Regions from separate parts of the Paenibacillus kandeliae genome, predicted to be linked through region 3. Evidence: riboswitches for the same ligand, from Rfam matches in the RefSeq annotation. Region 3 holds a riboswitch; each other region holds the start of a gene.
What was found. Region 3 has a riboswitch for cyclic di-AMP ahead of ABXR35_RS20315 (hypothetical protein). Riboswitches for the same ligand answer to the same signal wherever they lie in the genome.

Region 1 (4,340 bases), on a different contig from region 3:
GGAACACGTTTGACTTCGGGCATCGGGAACGCCATAAAGATCGTTGCGGCTGTACCTACCAGGATGATAACGTAGGCAGCAGGGTTGTTAACCAGACTGACCAGTGGTGCGCCCTTGAGGATCATACCGACAACTAGAGAGAGAATCCCGAGTACCAGACCAAGAATTGTTGAAATTTGCATAATACACCTCGTCCATGAGTATATGTTGTATGGCTTGCATCATTCTCTTCCATGGAATGATGGCATTGCTTGATTCGCTGATACTTTTGTTATCGACAGAATATGATGCTTTATGAAGAGTTTTTTTAAGTTATAATGGAAAGAAGTTGGCAATTGTAACAATATAGACAGATGGACTGGAGGTTCGTTATGGGCGTTAAACATGGACGCGAGTATGAGGATATACTGACTGATTTGACGACGGCGTTGGACTTGATTCCCGATTGTTATCTATTTTTTCAAATGCCGCCGGAAGAATGGGCAGGCTTACAGGCAGAGGAGCGCCGTGAGGTGCAAGAGGCGCTAGCAGAGGATCTATTTTATGCGCTTGGTTCCGAACCTTCCATTCAGGTCGGCAGCGGGGTAGTCATTTATGCTGCGGATACGCACCGGATCGATATTTTGATCGGGGAAACGGAAATGACCTTTGTTCCGCTGATCTGATGAACAGGGTACGATGAATATAAATGGGTAAAATGAAAAAGACCGGATGACGGGAGAAGGCGTATTGCTTCTTTTGTCATTCGGTCTTTTGTCGTTGGATGCCCATAGTAAAGAAGGATGCTTGGGCAGTCACTGGTATCGGTATGCCGAATCTTTATGGCGATGAGGTTCTATCTGCGTCCGCTTGGTAAACCATACAATAGAATGGCTTCATACCGTCCGGTGTACGGCGATCATATGCATCGGTAATATGAAATCCAGCTTTCTGATACGTACGGATGGCGCGCTGATTCCAAGTGAGTACTTCCAGATCGATCTCTGCTTCAGGCTTCCGTGCTATCGCTTCTTCGGTAATGACACGGACAAATGCTTCGCCATAACCGTTGCCGCATAGATCGGGTCGCATGCCTACACCGAGTCGAACAGTACCTTCCAATGGGAAAAACTGTGCGAATCCAAATAGCACACCTGTACTGTCTAAAATGGAGGCATATTGCTCCTTGCGCAGCTTTGGATCGCCAAACTCCACTTCCAGTTGCTGCATCTGATCCCATGACATCCAGCCATAAATATCGTAAGGGGCTTGATATACCCATGTACAAATATCAGCCGCATGGGCCTCAGTCATTTCCGTAACGATGAAGGGCGGGGTGAGGGAAATCGACATGAATCACTGCTCCTTTTTGAAGATGATTGAAGATCAAATGAGACGGGTATTAACTAAAAATAATTAAAATAAATATTGGAAAACATGTTTACCATAATTATGGCGTGGTTAATTATTAGTAGACATAATTACCAAATCAATATCTCAAATACTGGATAACTTTTTTCCAAATAAGTGTAACCAATTTCGGTTTTGTTTCGTTTATATAGTACAAGAACAAATAAAAAACCGCAAAAGATTCTGGCGGGAATCTCTTACGGTTATGAATCACAAAATATAAGGTTATTATTTAAAAGGTTATATTAATTGTCGGTTGCGAACGTGTCAAAAGCATAATTGCTCATTACGCGTTTAGCGCCGACATAGCGTTCTGCGTAATAATCCATGCTGAGGTTATCAATACGTACGCCTCTGGATGTGGAAGCATGCGCGAATTGCGTGCTGCTTACCATGACTCCTACATGTGAAACTCCTGCTCCAGTCGTGTTGAAGAAGACGAGGTCTCCAGCTTGCAGATTGTCTCTACTTACTGCGTCGCCTACTTGGAATTGCGATGTGGATTGACGCGGCAGATCAATGTTCATTTTACTGAATACATATTGAGTGAATCCGGAGCAATCGAAACCGTTGAAAGAGGTTCCCCCGATGCGGTACGGTGTTCCCATTGCTGGATCAATGATCTGGTCCATTTTGGAATCAGCATGTGCACTGCTATTCCCCATAACAGTAAATGCAATTGCGAATCCCATTAGTGCGGCGGTTAGTTTCTTTTTCATGTTCAAAATCATTTGTCCCCTTCCAATGCCTACGAGGTTAGCTTAAGGATTCGGTAGAAGGCTTCCCCTATGATCCCTCTCTTGCAAGATCAATTCACCCAAAACGGTTCCCCCGTTTCCCGGTGCCACGGAATTTGGCTTTACACTTTGTTAATGCACCGTATGACGATATCCAACTTTTTCGACAAAAATCAGCTTTTCTGGTAAAAGTTACAAGATGACATTTTAAAGTTTACAAAGTTGTTACTAAAAACTCGCTGGGTTTATTCTAACAGAGCTTTTTTACTTTGGCAACGTTTGATAACTGTTTTTCTACGAAAATTATTGTCATCTTTATGACATGGCAGGATGAAAACCGCGCCAATAAAGGGATTACATTTATGAAAAAAAATTCATTTTTTAGTGCAAGGTGATGATTGTTTACGCGTGAACTGGCTGATTTATGATTGCTTTCCTTTTTTTCGGTCATTTTTTTGTAAACTTTATACTTTTGTCGATATTTGTTTTGATTTTTTGATACTTTATCTAACATACAGCCTGTGGCATTAGTTTTTTGACCCTAATCCGCTACAATCATGTTAAAATCAATCATATGAAGATATCGGTTCATATTTGAATAAAAAAGGAGTTACTTTTACCATGGATCAAAATCAACAACCTGCCAAAAAATCAATGTCTTTAAATATTATTAGTAGCAGCACCAAGAGCAGCAAGCATAAGGGATTCGGTGCAGGCTCGATTAATCTGAACAATGTTTCTCCTATTATTATTGATCGCGGCGAAGCAACGATTGATATTGGTGCGATGCACGCGAAGAGCAAAGTGGAGCGCGGGATCAAATTCAGCGCTGAGCGCGAGGATGTTGTCGGTGGTCGCCAAGTATGGGTTGTCTGGGTAGCGGTGGACAAGCAGCCAGAGGGCGGTAGCTACGCTGGAGCAACAGCCTGTGAGATGTGGATTAATGAAGAAGACAAAAAAGGCTGGAAAATCCTCGCTGACCACGTAAACAAGCTGGACTATGCGATCAAGCGTCGAATCATGCTGAGCGAGCTAGGCAGCGAAGATAAAGCGGCATTGAAAAAACTACTGTCCACGCATAACCAAGAGTGGTGGGATCGTTCGCCAGAAGAGTTAAAAGAAGCATTGGAAGGCTAATCGGTAATCAGTATAGATTCCGAGGCTGCTGCAATGGGTACGTAGAGTATAATCATCACAATACAATGAACGGGTGGGAATGACGATTTACTGTCTGGAATACCGGTATTCCTGCCCGCCGTCTATATTCCCACAACAGGCTTGATGTACAACAAAGAGGCTGGAGATCAACTGATTTCCAGCCTCTTTGTATAATTATTCGCAGGTATTCATTTAAATTTAAAATAACCGGATAAAATGCTGTATTTTTTGGTCTAAATTTATTCAATTTATTAAGAAACTGCAATGATAAACTGGAAAAAAAGGGTATAAATGATTAAATACTTTTGACTCGTTATAAAAATGGGAAATTCCTTTCTTCAAAGTGCCTTACGTTGTTATAATTGCTTTACAGTCATCTTCGTAGGAAAAGCTAACCCTTGCATGACTAAACTATGCTACAGATGGAGGGAGCAATACATGAACAACATCAATGCTATTCATACGGGTATACCAGGACTGGACGATATTTTGTACGGTGGTATACCGCCAGGGTCTGTAGTGATTTTGGAAGGCGAACCAGGTACCGGTAAAACGACAGTCGGTATGCAATTTCTGGTAGAAGGAGCCACAAACTTTGACGAGCCGGGAATCTACATTACCTTTGAAGAACTGCCGGAGCAAATATACGAAGATATGAGAGGGTTCGGATGGGATCTGCGTCAGCTAGAGCAGGAAAATCGGCTGCGCGTTATTTGTATGGAGCCGGATATTTTACTGGATCAAATGCTACAGCCAGGTGGTATTTTTGAAAGTATGGTCGGTGAGATCGGCTGCAAACGCGTCGTGATCGATAGTATCAGTCTATTCCGACTGGTGAGCACGGATGAGCAGGTGCGCAACAATGTGTACACCATCCGCAATATTATGCGCAAGCACTCGCTGACTTCGTTCTTCATTCGCGAATATGGTGAGACTGGCGAATCCAATGTGCCTTTTGAGAATTACATCTGTGATGGTATCGTTCGGCTATCACTGAAGCCGCTGATGGAAAAGTACCGCAAGCGCACGATTGAAGTACTCAAGATGCGTGGTACT
Region 2 (4,340 bases), on a different contig from region 3:
TTCATCTCTTTTCCTTCAATCTTACGACCGAGGAATTCCGGTGTACGTCCTACCATCAGACCGGATAGGAAGACCGAGATGATCGCATACATCAGCACGTTCATCATACCGACCCCAGAACCACCAAACACGGTATTCAGCATCATATTGCTGATTGTTATCATTCCACCAATCGGTGTCAGTGTATCGTGCATCGTATTGATTGCTCCCGTTTCAGAAGCGGTCGTTACGACAGAATAGAGCGAGGATTGCTCTACGCCAAATCGTACTTCTTTTCCTTCCATGGAGCCTGCACTTTGCTGCAATCCCAGTTGATTGATCAGCGGATTGCCTTGATGCTCCGCATACAGCGATACGCTCAGCATAACAACAAACATCATCGCCATGGATACGAATAATACGCGACCCTGCTTCAGATTGTTTACCATGCGTCCATACGTAAATGGCAATGACGTTGGTACAAGCAGCATCAGCAGCATTTGCAGCATATTACTCAGTCCATTCGGATTCTCAAAAGGATGCGCTGAGTTGGCTCCGAAGAAACCGCCGCCGTTATTACCTAACTCCTTGATCGCTAGGAAACTACCGATCGGTCCCATGCCAATCTCCTGCTGTGCGCCCTGTATGGTCGTTGCTGTCACGGAAGTATGCATCGTTTGCGGTACACCCAGACTGATAAACACCAGTGCAGCCACAATTGCTAGTGGCAGCAAAATGCGTGTAATCGCCCGTGTCAGATCGACGAAAAAGTTACCGAGTGGCTTGCCTGCCAGACCGCGAATAAAGGCGATGGCTACAGCAATACCAGTAGCTGGTGAGACGAACATCATGAAGATAATGGATGTCATTTGCGAGAACAGCGACAAACCGCTTTCACCGCTATAATGCTGTAAATTTGTATTGGTCATAAAGCTGATCGCTGTATTAAATGCTAGATCCGGGCTCATCGCCGCGATACCAGCAGGATTCAGCGGTAGCTTATCCTGTAATCGGAAAATGATATACACGATTAGCAGCATGATAGTATTGCTGACCAAGAGCGCTGCGGCGTATTGCTTCCACGTTTGATTGCTCTGACGAATACCGCCGATTTTGAAAATCAGTTTTTCCAGTGGTCCGAACCAGCGATCCAGACGCCCTGTTTTATAATCAAATACACGAGCCATATACAAGCCCATAGGACGAGCCAGTAACAGCGCGATTAATAAGGTAACGGCAACTCCGATGTATGCTAACATACTCACTCCACTCTCTTCTGTTGGTTTCGGTTTAGAATTTCTCGGGATAGATCAGGGCATAACATAGATATAACAGTACGCCTGCAATGATAATCCATAATAACCAGGTCATTGTTCCTTCCCTCTTTCCCCGATCACTCTGGACGACCATTCTCCCAGTCCTCCAAGCGCGAATGCAATGAGTAATACCAACACAATCATGATCAAATCCAGCATGATACGTAACTCCTTCAATCCAAATTAATTACATGTCAAATGGTGTTATCCCGAATTTGGGCATAAAAAAAGAAGCCTCGGTAAAATGGAACTTTTCACCGGGCTTCCCCTATTGACCGCACGAAACTCGTACAGACATCATCGGATGCCTGCAATCCCTTCGCCGGTTCAAGCCGGATATAAGTTCTCCCTGATTCGCTGACGAGGTTAGCTGTCGGGTTCGGGCTGGAAGATTGCCCGTTCCGGTCATCCCGGAATTCACCCCATGTCCATGCTGTGCAAAGCCGTTGCCTAAGCAGTATCAGCTTTTGTACAGCGTGACGATTGGTTCCCCCGCTTTCCGGCGGACAGTTGATGAATGGCTGTCCACATATCGGAAATTAAGCGTAATTGATTGTACAAGGTTCAGAATATTCCCAAAAAGCGCACAATAAAACACAGAGCTTTGTTTACCCTGTGTCGTGTCGGCACAAGTTCCACACTCCTCTCTCGACTTCCGCTTACGAGGTTAGCTGTCGGATTCGGGCGGTGAGAGTCGCCCTACGCCCAGCGCCGGTCCCATGGTTACCGGTGCTAAGCGATTCACCCCATGCAGTCTGTCGGCGGCTCTCACACCTCCGATCATCCTGACAATTGGTTCCCCCGTTTTCCGGCATAACCGGAAACTCAGCAATAAAGAACAAGAAACATTGTGATGCTATGGTTCATTCTGAACAAAAATGATTCCCGTTACCGGTGAATCTCTAAATCCTGAAATGTATATTACGCCTGTCGCGCGAAAGAGTAAAGCAGATCAAAAAGGCAAAAAAAGCCCTTTTTGACCACAAGTTTGATTTTTAAAAGTTTAGTAAATTGCTACCTGTCGCAAGCTACTTTTTTCTCTGCTTTACTCCCATTTACTCACTTTTTACATTTTGTTTCATTGTGCCACGCAATGTTTTCGCAACTGACTGAAAAAAGATATGTCATTATTTTCAATATCGATTGGATGCCTATCTATATACTATGATCTATCGGTCTGCATATCAAAAAACCGGAGCACCATGCGCTCCGGTAGGTATATTGGCAATTAGCGCCGATTATAGTTGGACCAGATTTCAAACTGTTCATTGGTGAGATCGCCTGTCAGACTAGAGAAGTCAACCAGCTGACTAAAACCGTCCTTAATCTGATCGAATTGTGCAAAGCTGCCTGTAAAGCTACGCAACGTCGTTGACCGCGTAATCGATTCTAACTGAGAAATATCGCTATTATCCAGCAGACTTAACTTTTGCAAAGAGCGAAGGTCTGCAAGTGCAGAAGCATCCTGCAAATACAAATGTTGAAAGGTTAATTCCTGCAATTGCTCGAATGCACGTAAATGATCGGCATTGTCCCATGTTCCGCCATTAACGGTTAACGATAATAAAGGCAGTGTGCCAATCATCTCCCAATCCTGAGGCTGCCATGTATGTGCATCATGAATTGTCAGATGACGCAATTGCTGCATATCGCTAATCACCTGAGCCGCCTTATGTGAAGGTGCTGAAATTGTCAACGTAGTTAATGTCTTTATCTTCAATAGCGGACGATAATCCTCTATCGGCGTATCATTACAAGATAGCTTTGTCAGCCTTGACAGAGTGGCAAGTGGCGTTAGATCGGTTACTGATGTGCCCGCAATGTTCAAGCTATGCAAATACTTCAGATTGGATAATGGCGTCAGATCGTGAATCGGATTGTTTAGCAAATACAGCTTTTTCAATTCGCTACAATTTACAAGCGGCTGTACATCCATAATCTGGTTGCGTGACAGGCTCAGTTCGCGCACCTCGCTGCAACGTTCCAAGCCGCTTAGATCGCTTAGATTCTCGTTGATCAGAAAAATCTGGTATTGGCGAACAAATTCCTCAGGCGTAGCATTTTGCTGCCGAATCAATTCTTGCCATGGCTGGGATAGACGTCCCATCCAGGCCGCAAAATCAGTGTTTGACGCCGGAATCTTTGACGCTGACAACACATCACCGAGCGCAAACTGCTGGGCGTCCCGTAGCAATCGTGCCTGATCGTTACGACCGTACATCCAGTAGCCCATGCCTTCCTCTTGCTCTACTGTGTAATTGCCTTCCCGCACCGTATCCCGCATGAAATGGATAAATTCACCAAGGTGACGAGCAATGACAAACTTCGTTTCCTCATCGCGTCCGAAGTTAATCACCTGACCGATAACTCCATTTTCATCAGGGTCCAGATCGATCCCCAGATGATTCCCTCCACCATCATGACAAAAAGGAATCCAATTCCGGTTAATATACTGCTCCTTCACCCAGCCCGACGGAATAGAGTAATGATCGCCCAGATCTGCATATTCTTCCTGCAAATCAGACCAGATTTTCCACTCGCTGAGCATCTCGTCCAAACTCAGAAATTGCAGTCCAAAAAACAAGCCCGGACCGTTGCGAGACTCACCGTTATGGGTATGATATAGCTGCTTCAACTCTTCTGGAAATGAGAGATTCATAGCCTGCTCCACTTGAGCAATTTCCACATCACCGGCAGGTGGCAGCAGAAAGTCTTCCAGGCTGCTTAATTCGGTACGTAAAATGGACTTGATCTCTTCCATCCATGTTCCGATCATGCGATTGCCTCCTCTGTATGGCGTTTGTCATTGCCAAACGCGGTTCTCAAGTTCAATCGTAAACGTTTCAATAGGTTGCATATGGTTATGTAACCGTTATCGAGAGTTAATCTAGCAGTGCACTGCGCTTGAAGATCAGAATGACCTCGCGCGAACTGCCCTGCGATATGGTGGTATCAAAGGACGATACCAGCTCCCAGCCGTCAAAGCCGAGATCGTTCAGCGTTCCTTGCAGCTCGTCCATATCGACTTTGCCGCCGAGAAAACCA
Region 3 (4,340 bases):
AGTGCAGTTAACAGTGTACAGCAATGAACATGCCTTCTGCCATTCATCGTTTCCGCCCCTACTCACATCGTCCACATATCGCTATGTACGACAAAAAGCCCCTCCGGTGCTCTCTACTGCATCTGCGTCACCAGTGAGGCTTTATTTTCTATCGCCTGTTGCCGCTAGTAGGATCGCCAATCGCTACGACGATCAAGCATTGTGGAAGCGATAAGCCAGCAATTGATCCTGCTCTGGCGTTTCGAGCGGCTCCTCGTCATATTTGTAATTGGTGTAATCGGTCAGCAATTGACGCCAAAAACGTCGAGTGTGCATATTGCGTCCCGTTGCATTCGTATGCAGCGCCCAGCTGCCTTTAAACTGTTCAAACACATGCGTCGCCGCCCGCTGCGCCAGCCCTTTACCACGGAAGGAACGCATGAGGAAAAACTCATGCAAAAAATACTGTGCCTGCTCCCCGTGCGGAATGTACGGCGGTGTGGATACGAGCGCAAAGCCTGCCGGAATGCCATCTACGCGCAGTAGAAACGGAAACAGAACGCCCGGATGCTGCCACCAGATTTTGAAGACGTCACTTTGCTGAGCCAGTGTTGCGCAGCATTCGTCTTCCTCAAATACGCCATATTGGTTCGGTGTGCGATCCCAGATTTCCGACATGTCATACAAATAAAAAGGATACATATTGCAAATAATATGCTTATCTGTCGCAGGGCAAAGCTCTACGTCCAGCTTATGTTCCATCATAGGTTCAAGTTCTGGATTGATATTCATACCAACCTCCTGCTAATTCGGGCATTGCCGCCGATGGGCAGCAAGCACCCTTCATTTTGTTACTTTTTCAATACGCCGGCTGCATGCCGCAGCGCCGCCATCGCCTGTTTCACAAAGGCGCGGTTTTCCGGCTCCCATTCGTTCGGATCGTCCATAAACGAATCCTCGATAAAATCCTCTAGCCCGCTAGCAATCTTCTTACGCTCCGCTGGATTGGCATTGCCCTTGCCACGTAGCGTCTGTACCGCCGTGCGCATATACCGGCACGATTGCTGTACAAAGGTATAGTCGTCCTTGTCCCATGCTTTGGGATTGTCCATATCGTAAAAGGCAATCCATTTCTCAATCTGGGTTGCCGCCTGTTTGTCATCCAATTGAGGCATTGTTCATTCTCCGTTCCGCAGCAGCAGCATGCTGCCCATCATCTTGATCTGGCTAGGCGTAGGCGCCGATTCGCCAACCTTTATTGTAGCCGCTTTGCATGATTCCGTACAGCCTACGTAGATATCGGATTCAGGAAGTCACTCGCTCCGGTGCAGAATCAGAGACAGCGCCCAGCTCATGTAGACGGTCTGAGTGGTACACATGCACCCCGCGCTGTTCCTTGCTGGCTATCCGGTAAAGCGCACGCGCTACGGTTTCCGCAGGAATCGCCTTGTACTTGGCTAACGCGCCGCCCATAAGCGGGGATAATGCTCTAGCAAGCACGGCACCAATACGTTCCCCTGCGCGGAATTCCTGACGCTCGCCAAGCAGCAGCGAAGGGCGTGCCGCAGAGAAAGACGGATAATCCAGCCCAGCCAGCTTTTGCTCCAGTTCTCCTTTGATCCGGTTGTAAAAGATTTTGGATGTATGGTCTGCACCCATCGCGCTGACCAGCAGCAACTGGGTAGCCCCCTGCCGCTTCGCCAGCTGCGCCAATGTCAGCGGATAAGTAACATCGATCCGGTACATGTTATCCTGTGTACCGGCTTTTTTGATCGTAGTGCCCAGACAGCAGTACACATCATCGGCAACCAGCAGATCCAGATGATCTTCTAAGTGTTCGTAATCTACGACAACCTGATTCACCCGCTTCATGCTTTCCCATTCTGGTACATGGTTTCGTACAAGAACGATGATTTGCCGGTATTCCGGCGCCTTTTGCAAAATAGACATCAGCGCGCTGCCTACCAATCCGGTTGCTCCGGCAATGAGTGCTACTTTATCGGTCATACGATCATCTCCAAACTTCATAAGTATGTACCGTCTGCTGCCGATGGAACGGTATGCAGCGGCATGATGGTTAATTCTCTATCCCTATACCTGCTTATGGTGGAGATGAGACTGCTCACACTGTCACAACAAAAAGGCGACACTGCCGCCATTCGTATGGACAATATAATCTGCGCCCAGACCTTTGTAAATCATACGTGAGTTGCTGCTTTCGGTAATGACATAAATCGGATCGCTTGTCCACGAGCGACACATCTGGATATAACGGCAGCACAACGGCAAACTCCGCTCAAACAGATACACTTTCCCGACCGTCATCTGCGGTAGACACCATTCATCCTGACGCTGCGTATCCAGCAGCAGTACATGATGGATGCCCATCCGTTCCATTCTTACTTTCTCACTATAGCTGTTCACGATCGCGGCAAAATCGATTCCTTTGACTTTGAGCAGCTGCATAAACTGCTCTCCTGCCCGCGTCGCCGGAGATACCAGCACATAAGACCTTGGTAACTCCGATTCCTGCTCCAACTCCATCTCTTTTCTCCTCCAATGTGTGAAGGCAAACAAAAAAGAAGCCGCACAAGAGGTACTCTCGCCGCTTCTCAAGCATTCCGAACAGCGCACAGCGGTGCCCTACCGGATGTCATGATCATTGTCGCCTCTCTTAATTCAGCTTACGAGGTTAGCTGACGGATTCGGGAGTAAGAGTCTCCCTACGGACAGGATCTGCGGTTCCCCACATGTCTCCTTGTTCCGATTCACCCCTGAAAAGCACCTATGGCACTTCTCGCTGGTTCCCCCGCTCTCCGCACAATTTGTTCTGCCCAGATGGCAGTACAACATACGGACATTCAGCTGGTAACGACATACGCATACAGCGATATGCCGAAATTTATGAACTTGAGACGAATCATACTCCCGTCCACGATCAAAGTAAAGGCAGACAGAATGTGGTTTTGTGTCAATTTGATGGTTCAGGCAGATGATGCAATGACTTTTCTCTCGTATTCGCTTGCTTACGCCATATTATTTCATTTTCCTGCAATTTTGCGAAAACAATAGCAAAACCGAGCATTATGACGATGCGGCTGCGAATCGCTGTGATGAATCCGATTACATGACTATCTTCCATCCCAAATCGGCAAGGATGAAGATTGGATTTCATTTACGCTGTCATGGAAATGTCCTATGATGGCTCACAACTAAACCTCACATTACAAGGAGTGTATGTATAAATGATCATGACTGCTGTTCCGCTCGTTGAAGAGATTGTCCGTCCGCATGGTGTTGCTGTTGATACGGCGCGTATCCGTCATATGGAGCTGTTTGTATATGACCATCAACGGCTGGCATTGCCGGATCACTGCGAATTTTTGCATTGCGGATTGCTGCGTATGTGTGGCAGTGGTGCAGCGGGCTGGGCAGAATTTGAATTCTCCGACGGTACGACTCATCTGGATCTGGTGAAATGGGCATCTGTGTTTACGAGGCTCAAAGGGCAGACGGGCATGCAGGCGGCACAGTATATGCAGCAGCATGAATCGCAATGGGGCTTTACCCGCACCCATCTGGCAAGCGAGGCACTAGTGGACTGGCAGAAAAGCCTGATCGGTGCCGAAAGCAATCAAGCAAATAGCAGAGCTACCGTATCTTCTTTACCTGCGGAGCGGAATTTTTTGAGTCATTATTGCAGCGCATATTATTCTTTTTAGTCTATGCTGGTTAAGTGTCTGTATGGGCGTGAACAAACGGCTTGTTAGCCGTTTGGGGACACTGGCATCTACCTTATGACAATTGATACTTATACAAAGGGGCGTTACAGGTCATGCACGAAGAAAAGATCATGGTCGGTGTACACTACAATCTGAATGGGGAACGGCTGATTCGGCGCGGCATCCGGCTCGCCCAGCTGCTTCAGGCACCACTGATCGTACTGAGTATACTGGATGAACCCGTGAGCGAACTGGATATGGAAGACCAGAATTACTACAACAGCTGGAAAAAGCTGACCGAAGAAGCAGGCGGTACTTTTATGGTCGTGCAGCGCGAAGGACGCGATCTGGCAGAGGCGATCGCCATGGCAGCACACCGCAGTCAGGTGACACAGCTTATTATCGGGCAATCGGTACGTTCCTTTTGGGAGGAAATGACTGGCGGCTCGCTGATCAATGACCTGCTGGAGCATCTGGGCGCCATCGATCTGCATATTGTGGCGGTACAGCGGATGAAAGCCAATTTGGAAGAAACACATGAGGATGGCGTGGAAGTGGATGTGATTCACACACCAAAAGGCTACCAGATTCGTTACGAAACCGACAAACCCATTGTGGCGGAAGGTGTCTTTTTTAAGA
Region 4 (4,340 bases), on a different contig from region 3:
GCCGCCATGCGCTGTGCCACTTCCTTCTGGATCATCACGACAATGTTATCCAGTGGCAGCTTCTCCTCCAGCAGCTTCATCAGAATCGGTGTTGTCACGTAATACGGCAAATTTGCCACCACGCTCACCTTGTCCACCTCGGCAAAGTCCTCACGGAACAATTGCTGTAGATCGACCTTGAGCACATCACCGTGACGTACATGCACATTGCTATACTCCTGCAATGAATCCTGCAAAATAGGGATCAAACGCTGGTCGATCTCTACCGCCGTTACACGGCTTGCCTGACGTGCCAGACGCTCGGTCAGCGCGCCGATACCAGGACCGATCTCCAGCGCACCGCGCTCTGGTGTCAGATCAGCTGCATCGACAATCTTGTTCAGAATGTTGGCGTCGATCAGAAAGTTCTGACCCAGGCTCTTTTTAAACGAAAATCCGTGTTTATGAATAATCTCCTTCGTCCGTCCGGGCGTGGCGATATCGTGTCTATCAGTCATGGGATTGCTGTTCCTCCGCTTCAAGTTGTGAAAGTGCTGCCGCGAATTCTTCGCGGCTGATGCCAAATATGCGCAGCCGTTTATGAAACTGCTTGCCGTTGCCGTAACCGATGCCGAGCAGATTGCCCATGATCATACGACGTGCCGCCGCCTTGGGATGCATCACCAGCCCAGTCATGATCAGATCATCCCAGTCGATCAGCGTCTCCGCTTCCGGCATCTCGCTGTGCAGACGGGACAGCGCTTCGCGAATCGCTTGCGGTGAGGCATTTTCTACACCGATGTCGCCTTTGCGTGTTGCTTCGCTTTCGGGTATGAACGCATGCTTGCAGCCCGGTACTTCGCGGGAGACAATTTTACGAATGCGTTCCCCTGCATGATCAGGGTCCGTCAAAATAATAACGCCACGACGCTCCTGTGCCAGTCTAACGCGTTGGATCACCTGCGAACCGATGGCAGAGCCGCCCGTTTCAATCGTGTCCGCATCTACTGCACGCTTGATCGCTACCGTGTCATCCCGTCCTTCTACAACAATTACCTCTTTGATCACTTGATCTGACGCTTCCCTTCTGGGCCGTATGGGGCAGGATGCTGCCCTGCTCATCCGTATGATCGGCCTTGTGCATATTGTCCTCAGTATAACAAAATAACAAACAAAAAGAAGGGGAAGATTCCCCTTCTTCTGTTGGTTCTATTCACGCTCATGGTTAATAACTATTATATCACAATTCAGCGCTATCAGCGCAGCAAGTGCATCTTCCGCTACCTGTCTTACGGTTTTACCGGACCGATCACATATACGGTATAACCGGATTTGCGACCGAATGCTCTTGCTTGACTCAGGCTGTCAATATATACGTCAATCTTATTGCCATTAATGGCGCTGCCTGTATCTTCTGCACGACGATAGCCGACACCTTCGATGTATACCCACCATCCCATCGGGATGACACTCGTATCTACAGCGATGGTACGTCCTTCTGTTACTCGTGTTCCAGAAGCAGTCGTTGTACCAAGCCCTGGCTCCTGAGAGGAGTACGCAGTCAGCGTTACATTGTTCAATACTTTGGCATAAGAGAAATCTTTATCCGAATGAGATGACGAACTGGCAGCGAGCAGTTTTGGTTGCTGCTTTTTCGTTCCGACAGCGACAACCTTATCTTGCACCTCAGCAGTCGTTTTCTTATCGATCATGCGCTTGGAGACAAATTCTCCATCTTCGTATGTTTTTTCAACATATTGGACAACCTTGCCTTTTTGTCCGCTTTGGACTAGCTTCGTTTTGCCTTCCAGCAATGTGCTGTCCTGTTTTTTAACAACCTGATAAGGCAGTTCGACAACCTGCTTGGCTACAAAGGAAGTCGTTCTAACCAGTTTAATATCCATATCGTGTTGTACTGCTGTTTCGACCGTTGGTGTCAACTTGTCCTCTTCGCCGAGGTCAACGCCAGCTTGGTCGAGTGTACTGCCTACTGTTTTGGCAGTAGTGTACACTTGTTTCGTTTTGCCATCAGCCGTAATATTCACGGCGACCGCGTGGTTCACATACACTTTGTCCCCATCTTGGATCGCTCCGTTCATGGGCATGGAAACTTTGTCTTGCGGCGCAACCGTAATGTTCTGTTCCGCCAGCAGATCGGAAAGATTCAGTTTGCGTGTTTCGACGCTCTGAGCTTTGCCATCAACGATCACATAAATATTTTTGCCTGCCTGCATATACAGAAGCCAGAGTGCCATGGCGATTACCATAACAACTGCCAGCGAAGTGAATAAGGCAAAGCGTAGATTTTTTTGCTTCCAACGCAGCGCGTAAGACATGCTGGATGAGCGTGAACCATGGGTTTCTTTGAAAGGAGCAATTCCCACTTCTTCCGTCCTCCTTACATAGTCTCGCCGTCTTGCTGTATCTTAAATGAGTTAAGACGCGACTATATCAGAATTTCCACAGGCGTTTATCGTGTTTACGAATACCGGCGCATTTCGGTAATCGTTTCGTGTTGTGCAATGTGCCTGCGCCATGGTCAGTCCAAGCGGCTTCCGTTCCCGAACAGTGAAAATCCGGGTTTTCTCATCTTACCTTTTCCTTTTGCACAAAACAAAAAAGCCTTGGGAAAAGTGCAAGAGCAACTCTTCCTGGGCTTCCGACGACTGTACCATCTTGGAAACTTTTAGAAAATGAGAGGTTGCCTCTGCATCGCTTACGAGGTTAGCTGTCGGGTTCGGACATTCATACTGCCTGTATAGATTGCCCTGTGAAACGTCCTCCGCTCATGGCGCAAGTAAATTTCAATTCACCCCAAAGACCCTGTATCAGGAATCATACAATCTGTCTTCCGGTATTGCCGGTTTCAAGTGAATGAAGACAGCTGTTGGTTCCCCCGTTCTCCTATGTAGGAAACTCAGCGAGACCGAATCATGGAATCTCGTTCATAAACAACAAGATTAAATCACTGATGAAATAATATCCCGAACTCAACCCCACTGTAAAGCAAACCTCAACTCCGTTTTTCAGAAAAAGTGGTTAAAAACTTGTAACATTTGAGCATTTAGTGGTTAAAATTCATTCATATATCGTTCTAGCTCGGTTTTTCGGTGGTTTTTCTCCCTATTTCATCGTATACCAAATAATGCCAGTGCATTTTTCGTTGTAATTTCACTAATTTCTTCCAGAGAAACACCTTTTAGCTCGGCAGCTGCCTCTGCTACCAATGTGACATATCCTGAGTTATTTCTTTTACCACGATATGGATGTGGAGTCAAATAAGGGGAGTCTGTTTCTAGTAATAATCGGTCCATTGGAACCTGCTTTAGCACCTCTTTTGGCTGCTTGGCATTTTTGAAAGTAATTGGTCCACCAAATGACAAATGGAAGCCCATATCGAGACACATTTTGGCGGTTTCCCAGCTGCCAGAGAAGGAGTGCATAATGCCGCCAACTTCGGATGCTTTTTCCTCACGCAGAATACGAACAATGTCTTCATGCGCATCTCGGTTATGGATCACAATCGGCATGTTAATCTCGCGTGCAAGACCAATTTGTTCACGTAGGACGCGGTGTTGCACATCTTTGGGTGATTTATCCCAATGATAATCCAGACCAATTTCACCAATGGCAACGACCTTTTCATGACTGCATAAAGATGCAATCCACTCCAGATCACCCGGCTGCATCGTGATCGCTTCTACCGGATGCCAGCCTACCGCTGCATAGATAAAATCATACTCTTCTACTAGCTTCATCGTCGTCGGGATCGTCTCTCGGTCAAAACCAACATTTACCATTCGTGTCACACCGGAATCGTACGCGTTTTGAATCACTTCTTTGCGATCCTCATCAAAATCTTTTGAATCCAAATGGGTATGAGTATCAAATAACATTCATATTCGCTCCTTTACTGCCGTAATTCCGTTATTTTTCTTCTATAGAATAGAAATGAGTTAGACATCTTGTGAAAAGTCAGATGCAGAGCAGATTTACCACCTGTCTGCATCGTTTATTCTAATGATTTGCTTGTTTAGATTTCAAACTCCATTTGCGCCGGACCGAGCTTATCCTCGAAAATATCCGCTACCGGCTTGGACAATTTGTGTTTTACCCTTTCCAACTTCTCCTGTGGGAAATACAGATGATATCGTCCACGATGAATACCGCTAATCGAGCGCACAATGTCCGACACCTCGGAAATTTCCTGTACTTTATTTTGGCGATTCAGCAGCAAAATCTGCTTTTCCTTTTTCGGATCGCCCGGACGGAATACATCATACGGTAGATCTGTCGGAAAATCGATCTCTAGATCGTATTGTGGATGCAGCCCCGCTTCAGCAAATTCATTACGAATCTGA

Region 1: it holds a riboswitch for cyclic di-AMP, as region 3 does, so the genes downstream of both, ABXR35_RS23730 (C40 family peptidase) here and ABXR35_RS20315 (hypothetical protein) in region 3, are expected to answer to the same signal.
Region 2: it holds a riboswitch for cyclic di-AMP, as region 3 does, so the genes downstream of both, kdpF (K(+)-transporting ATPase subunit F) here and ABXR35_RS20315 (hypothetical protein) in region 3, are expected to answer to the same signal.
Region 4: it holds a riboswitch for cyclic di-AMP, as region 3 does, so the genes downstream of both, ABXR35_RS23200 (resuscitation-promoting factor) here and ABXR35_RS20315 (hypothetical protein) in region 3, are expected to answer to the same signal.

The regions. Positions count from the first base shown of each region.
Region 1 covers NZ_JBFDUZ010000011.1:14,524-18,863, forward strand. The annotation lists gene motA (flagellar motor stator protein MotA) at 1-182, opposite strand, end outside; gene ABXR35_RS23720 (hypothetical protein) at 372-665, shown strand; gene ABXR35_RS23725 (GNAT family N-acetyltransferase) at 820-1,332, opposite strand; gene ABXR35_RS23730 (C40 family peptidase) at 1,635-2,108, opposite strand; cyclic di-AMP (ydaO/yuaA leader) riboswitch at 2,120-2,258, opposite strand; gene ABXR35_RS23735 (YwhD family protein) at 2,748-3,263, shown strand; gene ABXR35_RS23740 (ATPase domain-containing protein) at 3,723-4,340, shown strand, end outside.
Region 2 covers NZ_JBFDUZ010000001.1:1,573,230-1,577,569, reverse strand. The annotation lists gene kdpA (potassium-transporting ATPase subunit KdpA) at 1-1,238, opposite strand, end outside; gene kdpF (K(+)-transporting ATPase subunit F) at 1,270-1,350, opposite strand; cyclic di-AMP (ydaO/yuaA leader) riboswitch at 1,636-1,851, opposite strand; cyclic di-AMP (ydaO/yuaA leader) riboswitch at 1,936-2,136, opposite strand; gene ABXR35_RS06900 (SMI1/KNR4 family protein) at 2,524-4,071, opposite strand; gene ABXR35_RS06895 (DUF4177 domain-containing protein) at 4,178-4,340, opposite strand, start outside.
Region 3 covers NZ_JBFDUZ010000005.1:46,721-51,060, forward strand. The annotation lists gene ABXR35_RS20300 (GNAT family N-acetyltransferase) at 193-771, opposite strand; gene ABXR35_RS20305 (hypothetical protein) at 831-1,154, opposite strand; gene ABXR35_RS20310 (oxidoreductase) at 1,285-1,986, opposite strand; gene ABXR35_RS20315 (hypothetical protein) at 2,110-2,523, opposite strand; cyclic di-AMP (ydaO/yuaA leader) riboswitch at 2,646-2,824, opposite strand; gene ABXR35_RS20320 (hypothetical protein) at 3,225-3,701, shown strand; gene ABXR35_RS20325 (universal stress protein) at 3,815-4,340, shown strand, end outside.
Region 4 covers NZ_JBFDUZ010000009.1:12,066-16,405, reverse strand. The annotation lists gene rsmA (16S rRNA (adenine(1518)-N(6)/adenine(1519)-N(6))-dimethyltransferase RsmA) at 1-497, opposite strand, end outside; gene rnmV (ribonuclease M5) at 490-1,047, opposite strand; gene ABXR35_RS23200 (resuscitation-promoting factor) at 1,269-2,363, opposite strand; cyclic di-AMP (ydaO/yuaA leader) riboswitch at 2,678-2,912, opposite strand; gene ABXR35_RS23195 (TatD family hydrolase) at 3,108-3,875, opposite strand; gene ABXR35_RS23190 (HD domain-containing protein) at 4,013-4,340, opposite strand, start outside.